One region of the Enterococcus mundtii genome, then DNA from elsewhere that is predicted to be linked to it. Evidence: a T-box and tRNA genes for the amino acid it is inferred to sense, from the RefSeq annotation. Region 1 holds a T-box; the other holds one or more tRNA genes.
What was found. The T-box of region 1 lies ahead of tyrS (tyrosine--tRNA ligase). A T-box ahead of a tRNA ligase gene usually reads a tRNA of that ligase, here a tRNA-Tyr.
Positions count from the first base shown of each region.

Region 2: it has a tRNA-Tyr gene. The T-box ahead of tyrS (tyrosine--tRNA ligase) is inferred to sense a tRNA for this amino acid. The anticodon was not compared.

Region 1 is NZ_CP018061.1:165,037-170,873, forward strand. It holds gene dhaK (dihydroxyacetone kinase subunit DhaK) at 1-269, shown strand, start outside; gene dhaL (dihydroxyacetone kinase subunit DhaL) at 284-889, shown strand; gene EM4838_RS00830 (hypothetical protein) at 1,034-1,873, opposite strand; T-box leader at 2,229-2,432, shown strand; gene tyrS (tyrosine--tRNA ligase) at 2,529-3,785, shown strand; gene tdc (tyrosine decarboxylase) at 4,076-5,837, shown strand, end outside.
Region 2 is NZ_CP018061.1:2,066,500-2,072,336, forward strand. It holds gene EM4838_RS09720 (2-hydroxyacyl-CoA dehydratase) at 1-1,724, opposite strand, end outside; gene EM4838_RS09725 (TetR/AcrR family transcriptional regulator) at 1,898-2,506, shown strand; gene EM4838_RS16610 (hypothetical protein) at 2,559-2,729, opposite strand; tRNA gene EM4838_RS09730 (tRNA-Gln) at 2,847-2,918, opposite strand; tRNA gene EM4838_RS09735 (tRNA-Tyr) at 2,925-3,005, opposite strand; gene EM4838_RS09740 (DUF2969 domain-containing protein) at 3,093-3,326, opposite strand; gene EM4838_RS09745 (ROK family protein) at 3,401-4,285, opposite strand; gene EM4838_RS09750 (GNAT family N-acetyltransferase) at 4,351-4,800, opposite strand; gene yidD (membrane protein insertion efficiency factor YidD) at 4,833-5,108, opposite strand; gene EM4838_RS09760 (DNA-directed RNA polymerase subunit beta) at 5,322-5,498, opposite strand; gene murA (UDP-N-acetylglucosamine 1-carboxyvinyltransferase) at 5,513-5,837, opposite strand, start outside.

The DNA of each region.
Region 1 (5,837 bases):
CGAAAATTTTGAGTGAATATACTGAAAAACCAAAAGAAGTCGGTGTCTTAGTGAATGGGATGGGTGGTACACCATTGATGGAACAATTTGTATTCATGAATGATGTGTTAACGTTGTTGAATGAAGAACAGGTGGATGTTACTTTCCATAAAGTCGGTGATTTGATGACTTCATTGGATATGCAGGGACTATCATTAACAATGGTTGACTTAACAGAAACCACTTGGAAAGAAGCTTTAACAAGTCACGTAGAAACGATTGCATGGTAAAGGATGATGAAAAAATGAAGTTGACGGTAAAAGAGATCCAAGCTTGGCTTAACCGCTTTGCTGAAGAGATCAAAGAGAAAAAAGCGTACCTAAGTGATTTAGATACCCCCATTGGCGATGGGGATCATGGGAATAATATGGGAAGAGGTGTGACAGCCTATGAAGCAGCTTTTCAACAGGAGGCACCTGACACTATCAGTGATACCTTCAAGATGTTTTCTATGGCAATGATATCCAAAGTAGGAGGCGCCTCGGGTCCTCTTTACGGTTCTGCGTTTATGAATTTGATGAAAGCAACAAAAGGAGTAGAGCAGATCGATTCACAAGAACAATTAGGTGAGTTCATCCGTGAAGGAGCGAACGGCATCCAAGCAAGAGGAAAAGCGGAACAAGAAGATAAAACCATGTTAGATGTTTGGTTCCCTGTAGCTGAAGCACTAACCGCAGGGAATCTTACGAAAGAAGTAATTGAGCAGGCAAAAGAACACACAGCAGGATTAGTCGCGAAAAAAGGACGTGCTTCTTATTTAGGTGAACGTTCAATCGGACATATTGATCCTGGTGCGGCATCTAGTGCCATCTTGTTTACTACGTTATTAGAAATAATCGACGAAATATAAAAAAAGTTGGATAGAAGGATCTAACCTCGATAAATCAGGCGCCATCCACAGTGGTTTTAACCTTATGTGGATGACGCCTTTTTTAAAACCATTATTTTTTGGTCCGTCCTTTATCCTGTTTAAGGTGAGACAAGTGGTTGTTTGTTAGATATTCCCAATGCCACCGCCCAATTCTGGACGATTGATTTCATCAACCACTGAGACTGTTACCGTTTTTTCGACTCTTGGATCTTCTGTTACGCCAAATGTCACGGCAAATTCGCCAGTTTTGTTTGCTTCAATCGAGGAATGCTTCACGTAAACATTTGCCTTTTGTCCAAGGAGAGTCACGGCATTTGCGCCGGTTGCTTGGATCAGTGAGAGGTCATCCGTTTGACCTAACTGGACAGTTGCATCGAATGCTTGCAAAAAGAATCTGGAAGGAACGTAGTTATCCGAAGTGACGGTAAGATTGACAGTTTTAGTAAATAAACTTGAGTCTCCTTTGAGACCGAATGTAACAGTGTAATTTCCTGGCTCAAACTTGATTGTGGAGTGTTTGATTTCTACAGGCAAGGAATGTCCTAAAATATCAGTTGCCTTGGCATCAGTCATGATGATCAACGTTTGTTCGTCCAATTGGTCGATCGAGACAGTAGCATCCGATGCGTCGACAAAGTAAAGATTTTCTTGCTCGTTCCCTGCGTCATTAGTAACTGTGACTTGGACTGTCTTACGGATCTTTGGTTCTTCTTTGATCCCTAAAACGATTTGATACGTACCAGGGGTATCATTCACTACATTTGATTTCTTGATCACAACATCTACTGGAGAGCCGCCAGAAGTCAGCGCTTGCGCATTTGTTGCTTGAAGGGTAGCTGCTTCATCTACTTGCCCCACCGGAACCGTTGCATCCTCAGCAGTTAATTGATAAATACCATAAGTCGGACAGTCTTCAAGTTTATCGACGATAGTGACTGTGATCTCTTTTTCTACTGAAGACATGATGGTCGTGCCGATCGTTGCTTGATAGATGCCTGGAGTGTCTTGTACATTGGCTGACTTGATGATCGGAGGGACTTCTACGCCAATTGAATTTGTGATGCGGGCATGAGAGGCTGTTTGAGTTATTAACGTAACGACAATTATGTAATTAAAGAAAAAATGGTGCGTGCAATAAGAAGAACATTTTTCAACAGATTGAGCAATGGAATCAATAAAGGCTTCTTCAATTCAATCGATTTCCGCTTAGTTCAAGATTAAAAAACGATGTTATTTTTTGTCGTTCGAATGATCAAGAAAAATTTTTTTGTTGACAAAAAAAACAGTGCGTTCTAAGATAGGAGATAGATGAATAAGGAATTAGACGATGAATAAAACGAAGTAGTGGATAAAGCCAATGTTTCAGAAAGCTAGTGGTTGCTGTGAACTAGTACATGCTTTAGCGCGAATTACATTTTAGGAGTCTATGGCATGAAGCCACGCGACAGCGTTAAATGTTAGAGAGATATGTTTGGAAAACAAACATATAATTTGGGTGGTACCGCGAATTTTCGTCCCTTGACTTGATTGTCAAGGGATTTTTTTGTTGTCTGCCCGGTAATAAATGACATGCTGGCAGGGACCTGCTTTCATAAAAAAAGATATGGAGGGAAATGTTATGAATATTATTGATGAATTAACTTGGCGTGATGCCATTAACCAACAAACCAACGAAGAAAGACTTCGCGAGCTTGTTGAAGAAAAGAGTATCTCGCTTTACTGTGGTGTCGATCCAACAGGAGATTCGATGCATATTGGGCATTTGATCCCGTTCATGATGATGAAAAGATTCCAATTAGCAGGGCATCATCCATACATCCTGATTGGTGGAGGAACTGGAACGATCGGTGATCCAAGTGGACGGACAAGCGAACGTGTTTTACAAACGATGGAACAAGTCCAACATAATGTGGATGCATTATCGAACCAAATGCGCAAACTTTTTGGGAAAGATGCCAATATTACATTTGTGAACAACTATGACTGGTTATCAAATATTTCTTTATTAGAATTTTTAAGAGACTACGGAAAAAACTTCAACATCAATACGATGTTAGCGAAAGATATCGTGGCAAGTCGTTTGGAAGTCGGAATTTCATTTACCGAATTTACTTACCAAATCTTGCAATCGATCGACTTCTTGCACTTACACAGAACATACGATGTGCAATTACAGATCGGTGGAGCTGACCAATGGGGAAACATCACTGCTGGTTTAGATCTGATCCGTAAATTGGAAGGACCAGAAGCGGAAGCCTTTGGGTTGACGATCCCATTAATGCTAAAAGCAGATGGAACAAAGTTCGGAAAAACTGCCGGTGGTGCAATCTGGCTAGACCCTGAAAAAACATCCCCTTACGAATTCTACCAATTCTGGTTGAATCAAGATGATCGGGATGTTGTGAAATACTTGAAATTCTTTACTTTCTTATCACAAGAAGAAATCAATGAATTAGCGAAAAAAGTGGAGACAGAACCTGAAAAACGTGAAGCACAACGCCGTTTGGCAGAAGAAGTGACACGTTTTGTCCACAGCGAAGAAGACTTACAAGAAGCGCAAAAAATCACAGCTGCATTGTTCTCTGGAAATATCAAAGAACTAAATGCGTCAGAAATCGAACAAGGCTTTGGAAACATGCCGAATGTAGAGATTTCAAGTACCCCTGAAAATATCGTGGAACTACTTGTTTCCACAAAAATCGAGCCATCAAAACGTCAAGCGCGTGAAGATGTGTCGAACGGAGCTATAAGTATTAACGGTGATCGCGTAACCGATTTAAATTTTGTCATTGATCCAGCTACAGAATTTGATGGTAAATTCGTAGTGATCAGAAAAGGGAAAAAACGCTACTTTTTGGCCAAAGTAGTTGATTAGAATTTAGTAATTTTTTACCTTGTAAAAGGTCTATTCCATTACAAAATTCCAATTTTTGAAACTTATCCTAATAGTTACGCCGGTTGTCGTTAATACAATCATGAGGAGAGAATTTACATTTGTAAATTCCCTCCTTTTTTTAATTTTTATCAATTGTACCAACAATTCAAACAATTAAAAGCATTAAAATGAAATGAGAAAAATAGGAAAAGTGATATTTACAGAAATAAAAAACAGGTGTAATCTAAGCCTCGACAAAATTTAAAAAATTATTTTAGGAGGGTTTCTAAATGGAATCAAAGGTAAATGATTTAAATTTGAATGCACTATTCATTGGAGACAAAGCAGAGAATGGCCAAATCTATAAAGCTTTGTTAAATGAATTAGTGGACGAGCACTTAGGATGGCGTCAAAATTATATGCCACAAGATATGCCGATCATTACGCCGGAAGAAAAAAGCAGTGAAAGCTTCGCGCACACGATCAATAAAACAAAAGACGTGTTAGCTGAAATCTCTACGCGGATGCGTACACACTCTGTCCCATGGCATAATGCAGGTCGTTATTGGGGTCATATGAACTCTGAAACATTGATGCCATCATTATTAGCCTATAATTTTGCGATGCTATGGAATGGAAATAACGTCGCATATGAATCTTCTCCAGCAACAAGTCAAATGGAAGAAGAAGTCGGAATGGAATTTGCTACATTGATGGGGTACAAAAATGGCTGGGGCCATATCGTTGCAGATGGCTCATTAGCAAATTTAGAAGGTCTTTGGTATGCGCGCAACATCAAATCATTGCCACTTGCAATGAAAGAAGTGGCACCTGAATTGGTTTCAGGTCAAACAGATTGGGAATTGATGAATCTTTCAACTCGGGAAATCATTGATCTGTTAGATCAAGTGCCAGAAAAAATCGATGAGATCAAAGCACATTCTGCACGCAGTGGAAAACATCTTCAACAATTAGGTAAATGGTTAGTCCCACAAACAAAACACTATTCATGGTTGAAAGCAGCAGACATCATTGGTGTCGGACTAGATCAAGTGATTCCAGTGCCTGTGGATCACAACTACCGCATGGACATCAAGGAACTTGAAACAATCATTCGTGAATTGGCTGCTGAACAAACACCGGTTTTAGGTGTCGTTGGTGTCGTTGGTTCTACTGAAGAAGGGGCAATCGATGAAATCGATAAAATCGTTGAATTACGTCGCAAGCTAGAAAAAGAAGGCATTTATTTCTACCTACACGTAGATGCAGCTTATGGTGGTTACGGACGTGCGATCTTCCTTGATGAGAACAATGAATTCATCCCATTTGATCAATTAAAAGAAGTACACGCAAAACATCATGTCTTCACAGAAAATAAAGATTATCTTTTAGAAGAAGTACACCGTGCATATCAAGCAATTGAAGAAGCAGAATCAGTGACGATTGATCCACATAAAATGGGCTATGTTCCTTACTCTGCTGGAGGTATCGTGATCCAAGACATTCGTATGCGTGATGTGATCTCTTACTTTGCAACCTATGTATTTGAAAAAGGAGCAGATATCCCAGCATTGCTTGGTGCCTATATTTTGGAAGGATCAAAAGCCGGAGCAACTGCCGCAAGTGTTTGGGCAGCGCATCACGTACTACCGCTTAATGTGACTGGTTATGGTAAATTGATGGGAGCATCGATTGAAGGCGCACATCGTTTCTTCCACTTCTTGAACAATTTAACCTTCAAAGTGGGCGATAAAGAAATCGAAGTTCATCCATTGACTTATCCAGATTTCAATATGGTTGATTATGTATTCAAAGAAAAAGGGAATGACGATCTGGTAGCGATGAATCAGTTGAACCATGATGTGTATGACTATTCTTCTTATGTCAAAGGAAGCATCTATGGCAATGAATTCTTGACATCTCATACAGACTTTGCAATTCCAGATTATGGCAATAGCCCACTTCAATTTGTAAAACAATTAGGATTTACAGAGGAAGAATGGGAACGTGCTGGAAAAGTCACAGTCTTACGTGCCAGTGTCATGACGCCGT
Region 2 (5,837 bases), 1.5 Mb from region 1:
AGAGCAATCAAAGAAGCGCCATATGCACCCATCAATCCTGAGATAGAAGGACGAACAACTTCTCTTCCACTGATTTTTTCAAATGCTCGCAAGACTGCATCGTTGTAAAAGGTTCCACCTTGACACACGATCTTATTGCCTAGATCTTCTGGTTTTCTGATTTTGATTACTTTGTAGATCGCATTTTTGATCACAGAATAAGATAAACCAGCCGAGATGTCTCCAACAGAAGCACCTTCTTTTTGGACTTGCTTGACCTTTGAATTCATGAAGACCGTACACCTGGAACCTAAGTCCACAGGGTTCTTGGCTGAAATAGCAGCAACCGCAAAATCTTGGATTCCATAACCTAATGACTTAGCAAATGTTTCGATAAATGAACCACAACCTGAAGAACAGGCTTCGTTCAATTGAATCGAGGACAATGCACCGTCCTTGATCGTCATTGCCTTCATGTCTTGTCCGCCAATATCTAAAATAAAATCGACACCTGGTTGAAAAAAATTTGCTGCTTTATAATGCGCCATCGTTTCGACTTCGCCAATATCGATTTTCAACGCACTCTTGATCAACGCTTCACCATAGCCAGTCACTACCGCTTTACCGATAAAGCAGTCTTTGGGCATTTGCTGATACATATTTTTCAATACGTTGATGGTTGTTTCTAAAGGCTGTCCTTCATTGTTTCCATAAAATGAGAATAATAGCTCTCCTGATTGATTGATCAAGGTGACTTTCGTCGTCGTTGAACCAGCATCAATACCTAGAAAAGCCACCCCCTGATGGGTAGCTAGAGCGCATTCTTGCACCTTCGCTTTTTCGTGTCGGCTGCGAAAATCAGCTAACTCTTGATCGTTCTGAAAAAGTGGCGCTAAAGAACGAGAATGATGAAGCAACTCTTGTTCTTGGCTTTCCAATTTCTGGATTAATTCACCGAGTGTCTTTTCCTTTGAAGCTTTTGCGTGATAAGCTGCCCCTAATGCCACGAATAGTTGCGGATTTTCTGGAAAAACCACTTCTTCTGTCGATAAGCCAAGGGTTTCAATAAAGCGTTGGCGCAATTCGGACATAAAGTAAAGTGGGCCACCTAAAAAGGCGACCTTTCCTTTGATCTTTCTTCCTGCTGCTAAACCAGCGATCGTTTGATTGACGACGGCTTGAAAAATACTAGCAGCAATATCGGCTTTCGCCGCTCCTTCGTTGATCAGTGGTTGTACATCCGTTTTAGCGAATACACCACAGCGAGAGGCAATTGGATAAAGCTGTTGATACGCTTTGGCTAGTTCATTCAACCCATTTGCATCGGTTTTCAATAGTGCTGCCATCTGATCAATAAATGCGCCTGTCCCTCCCGCGCAGCTACCGTTCATTCGTTGTTCTAAAGAAGAACCAAAAAAGGTGATTTTGGCATCTTCTCCTCCTAATTCAATCGCTACATCTGTTTCGGGAATCCTTTCTTCGATCGTTTTTGTACATGCAATCACTTCTTGGATAAAAGGCAATTGTAGATGTTCCGCTAATCCCATCCCGCCAGAACCAGTGATTGCAAAAGCAATCGCCTGATCTTGTAAAGTTGTTTTGGCTTCTTCTAATATGTTGATGGTTGCTTTTCTGATATCTGCATAATGTCGTTCGTATTTAGCAAAAAGAGTTTCGCCATGGTTATCAAGAATCACTAATTTGACTGTCGTTGAACCTACATCGATACCTCCGTACATTTTCATCGTCTCGCCACCTTCTTAAAAAGACGCTTTGTTGAACATTGAACAAAGCGTCTGTTATACTACATATATCTATTCTAAAACGATTTAGAGCGATTGCAATAAGCAATAATTGTCAGTTTGTGAGATAAACAACAATCGTGAGCGATTTGTCGACCAAAAGTAAGGAGATTTTTATGATGAAGAAAAACGATCTTCGAGTGAAACGTACCAACAAAATGATTATTGAAGCGTTCTTACGTTTACTAGAAACAAAAAGTATGGAGCGAATCACGATCCAAGAAATCGCCGATGAAGCAATGATCAATCGTGCGACTTTTTATGCACATTTCAAAGACAAACAAGATCTTTATGAGCATTTATTCCATATCGCTATCCAGACATTTACCTCGATCTTAGATTTGGAACCCTTGATGGAAGGTAATAAATTGAAGCTGAAACGGGTCAACCGTGCCTTAACTCAAATTTACCAATTGGTTGCTGAGAACAAAGCTATATTTATTACGACTTTGGACGGCACTTCGATCGAATTTTTCAGGAAAAAATTGAAAATTTTCTTATCTGAAAAATACGCAACTATTTTTGATCGTCTAAAAATCACAGAGAACGAACTAGAAGTACCTATCGATTTTATCACAGAATACATAACTGCCATTTTTACCGGTACTTTACATTGGTGGGTCACCAGCGATACCGAGATGACACCAAAGCAATTAGCTACTTTAGTCATCAAATTAGTGGGAAATGGTCACTTGACCGTCTTAGGGATCGAGATTGAAAAATAACAAAAGCTCTGAAGAACACAAGATTATGTGAACTTCAGAGCTTTTGTTATTCTTAACGATTTTTAGACAACCATTTTTTAGTATGATTCGTTGGACGTTTCGCTTTGATTTGGACAAATTTTTCTGATTTTTTCGGTACATGGATCTCTACATTGTACTTCTCCGATTTGATCATATCGTAAATTTTTTCTGCTGTTTCATCTACTTTTTGTTTCCACTTCATTTGTGCCGCCTCCTTTTTTTCTTCTTATATCTACTCTAGCCTATAATAGCAAAATCAGCAAGAAACAAGGTGTTTTACACAAAAAAAAGAGTGATCTTCAACTGATCACTCTAGGAACTGGGGTAGCTGGATTCGAACCAACGCATGAGGGAGTCAAAGTCCCTTGCCTTACCGCTTGGCTATACCCCAATGAAATGGAGGAGAGTGGATTCGAACCACTGAACCCTAAGGAACGGATTTACAGTCCGTCGCGTTTAGCCACTTCGCTACTCCTCCGAAAGGTTTGTATCAACCTGACTTAGTTATAATACCTAATTTTCCAAGTGATTGCAACCCTTTATTGAAAATTTTTTTGATATTTTTTTATTCGTGTAAATTCCAATGACGAATCACTGTTTCTATCGCATTTTCAAGACTTTTTTCTTTGCCAAAGTCTTCTTCTCCCAAGAAAATCTCAAATTCTTTTGGTCCATACGCTAAAATTTCACCGATCATTTTTTTACCAATAAATAACTGCGTTACATCATATGTGTTCCCTTTGATCGTTTTTTTGATCTCTTCGGTACGCACTTCAATATCTTTATTCTTTTTTGACATTATTTCCCACCTCCTCAATAGTTTATCACATTTAACGGCAGAAAACATTCACTGTGTGTCTTCTATTTGATAATTTATTTTCCTGCTTCTTGTTGCGCTAGATAATTTGCGGCTGCCCCTATCAGGTTCGCATCATTGCGATACTCACACAAGGTGATCAATGGATCAAAATCATTCAACCCAAAATGACTCGTCAATTTTTTCATCCGTTGATTGATTTCTGTCAGTAATCCCTCTTTTGCAGAAATTCCACCACCCAATACGATCACTTCTGGATCAAATGAAAATTGAATACTAAATAACCCTTTTGTTAAATAATCATAAAAAGATTCAACTTCTTCTTGTGCGAGAGGATCGCCATTTTCTGCTAATTCAAAGACTTCTTTTCCACTAAAGGTATTTTTATCTAATCCTTTGCGTTCACAGTATCGCCACGCCATTTGGACTGCCGTTCCTAATGTACTGAATGTATGCTCCCCATTAAGAAACATCAAGCCAAATTCTCCGCCATAAAGATGAGCGCCTTTATTCAATTCACCATTAGTGAACATCGCACCACCCACGCCTGTACCAATCACTACAAAAGCAACATTTTGATAGCCACGAGCAGCACCTTCATAAAACTCAGCCATTCCCGCGCAATTCGCATCATTTTCCATAGCGACTGGCAGACCAAACAATTCCTCTAATTCAGTATAAATATCAAACCCATGGATATAAGGAATCGCGCTGATGCCTTCAATCACTTGTCGTTGGCTATTCACAACACCTGGTGCACTAAAGGCAACCCCATTGATTGCTACTTCTTGTGATAATTGTTGGAATACCGATGATAATTGCGCTTTCATTTCTATCCATGTAGCTGGTGTTGTGAACTGACCTTTATGTGTTAGTGTTTCTAGTTCCCAATAACCATATTTGACAGCTGAACCGCCAAAATCGAATGCTAAAATCCCCATAATTATTTGTTCCTCCTCAATAGTTTTTCAACAATATTTTTATTATAAAACGCTTTCGTTCCATCCTATAATTCTTTGGCTAAGGTTACTTGATCTCTAAGAAGTATCCCCTCTTCATAGATTGGTTCTGCGTAATTATTGATAAAGTAATCCTTTTCTCTCGATACTTCTTTAAAGCCTTTTTTCTGATAAAGATGTAACGCTGGATTCGTAATACTTCCTGTACGGATCAATATTTTTGTTGGTTGTTTGCATTCTTTGCTCAACTCTTCAAGTGCATGATCAATCAGCTTGCCACCGATTCCTCTTCCTTGATGTGCAGCAGCAACAGAAACATTCATGATCTCACATTCCGTTTCTCTGATTACATAAACAAGCACACCGATCACTTCATCATGCTCTTTCCAGATAAACCCATCGCCATTGGTCACATAAGCGATCACTTTGTCTTTATCAGGATCGGCTTCTAATAATAACGCCCATGGTAAGTCACTTTTGTTCAATTGTTGAAACATCGCTTTCTCCTATCTGATAAAAATCAATGACTCTATTTTTTGTATTTTTTATAGTCTGGCATCGATTGATCTTCTTTATTACGCGTCAAACGAAAGTGACGAGGCACATAATCGATACCGCCTTTCACAAATGGATGGCAACGAAAGATGCGTGCTGTTCCCATTAGGGTTCCTTTGAGCGCACCATGTACTTGGATGGCTTGGATCATGTAATTGGAACAAGTTGGATAATACCGACAACTTGGTGGGAACGCAGGTGAAATAAATCGCTGGTATCCGCGAACTAAATAAATCAAAAATTTTTTCATGTTTTCATCTCCATATAAAAAAAGGATTGGTCATACATCCACTTACCATCCCCTATAACCGGATAAACGGTGTTCTAAAAGCAACTCCTACAGAAATAAGCGCCAAAACCCAAAAATATGAAAAGCTATTTTCGGATTTTGGCGCTTATTTCTCGGAGCTGTACGCTTTTGCCACAACCTCTTCTTCTCTTATCTGTTACCTAGTGTACACACTTAACTAAAGAAATCGAAGATATGCAACCATAAGCTCGGTTGAAAGACCTTGAATGGACTTCCACCGCCAATCAAACCATATCCGATCATTGTTCCAATGATGAATAATAGGAGTACAAGTAAAATGACAGCTAAAATTTTTACCAAACTTATCAAAATATAGCGTGGACTCGTCATCTCTCGTCACATCCTTAAGCGATTGTTTGTGGTGTTTTTTCGACTGGTGTTTCTTCTACATTTACACGTTCCACATCTGCACCTAATTGTTGCAATTTAATATGGAAATTATAATAGCCACGATCTAAATATTTTAGGTTACGAACGCGTGTGATTCCATTTGCTTTCAAACCAGCTAATACGAGCGCTGCTGCTGCTCTTAGATCTGTTGCATAGACTTCAGCACCTTGTAATTCGTGATTACCATCCATGATTGCAATGTTGCCATCGATTTTTACATGTGCATTCATTCTGCGCATTTCTTCAAGATGTTGGAAACGGTTCTCAAAGACTGTTTCG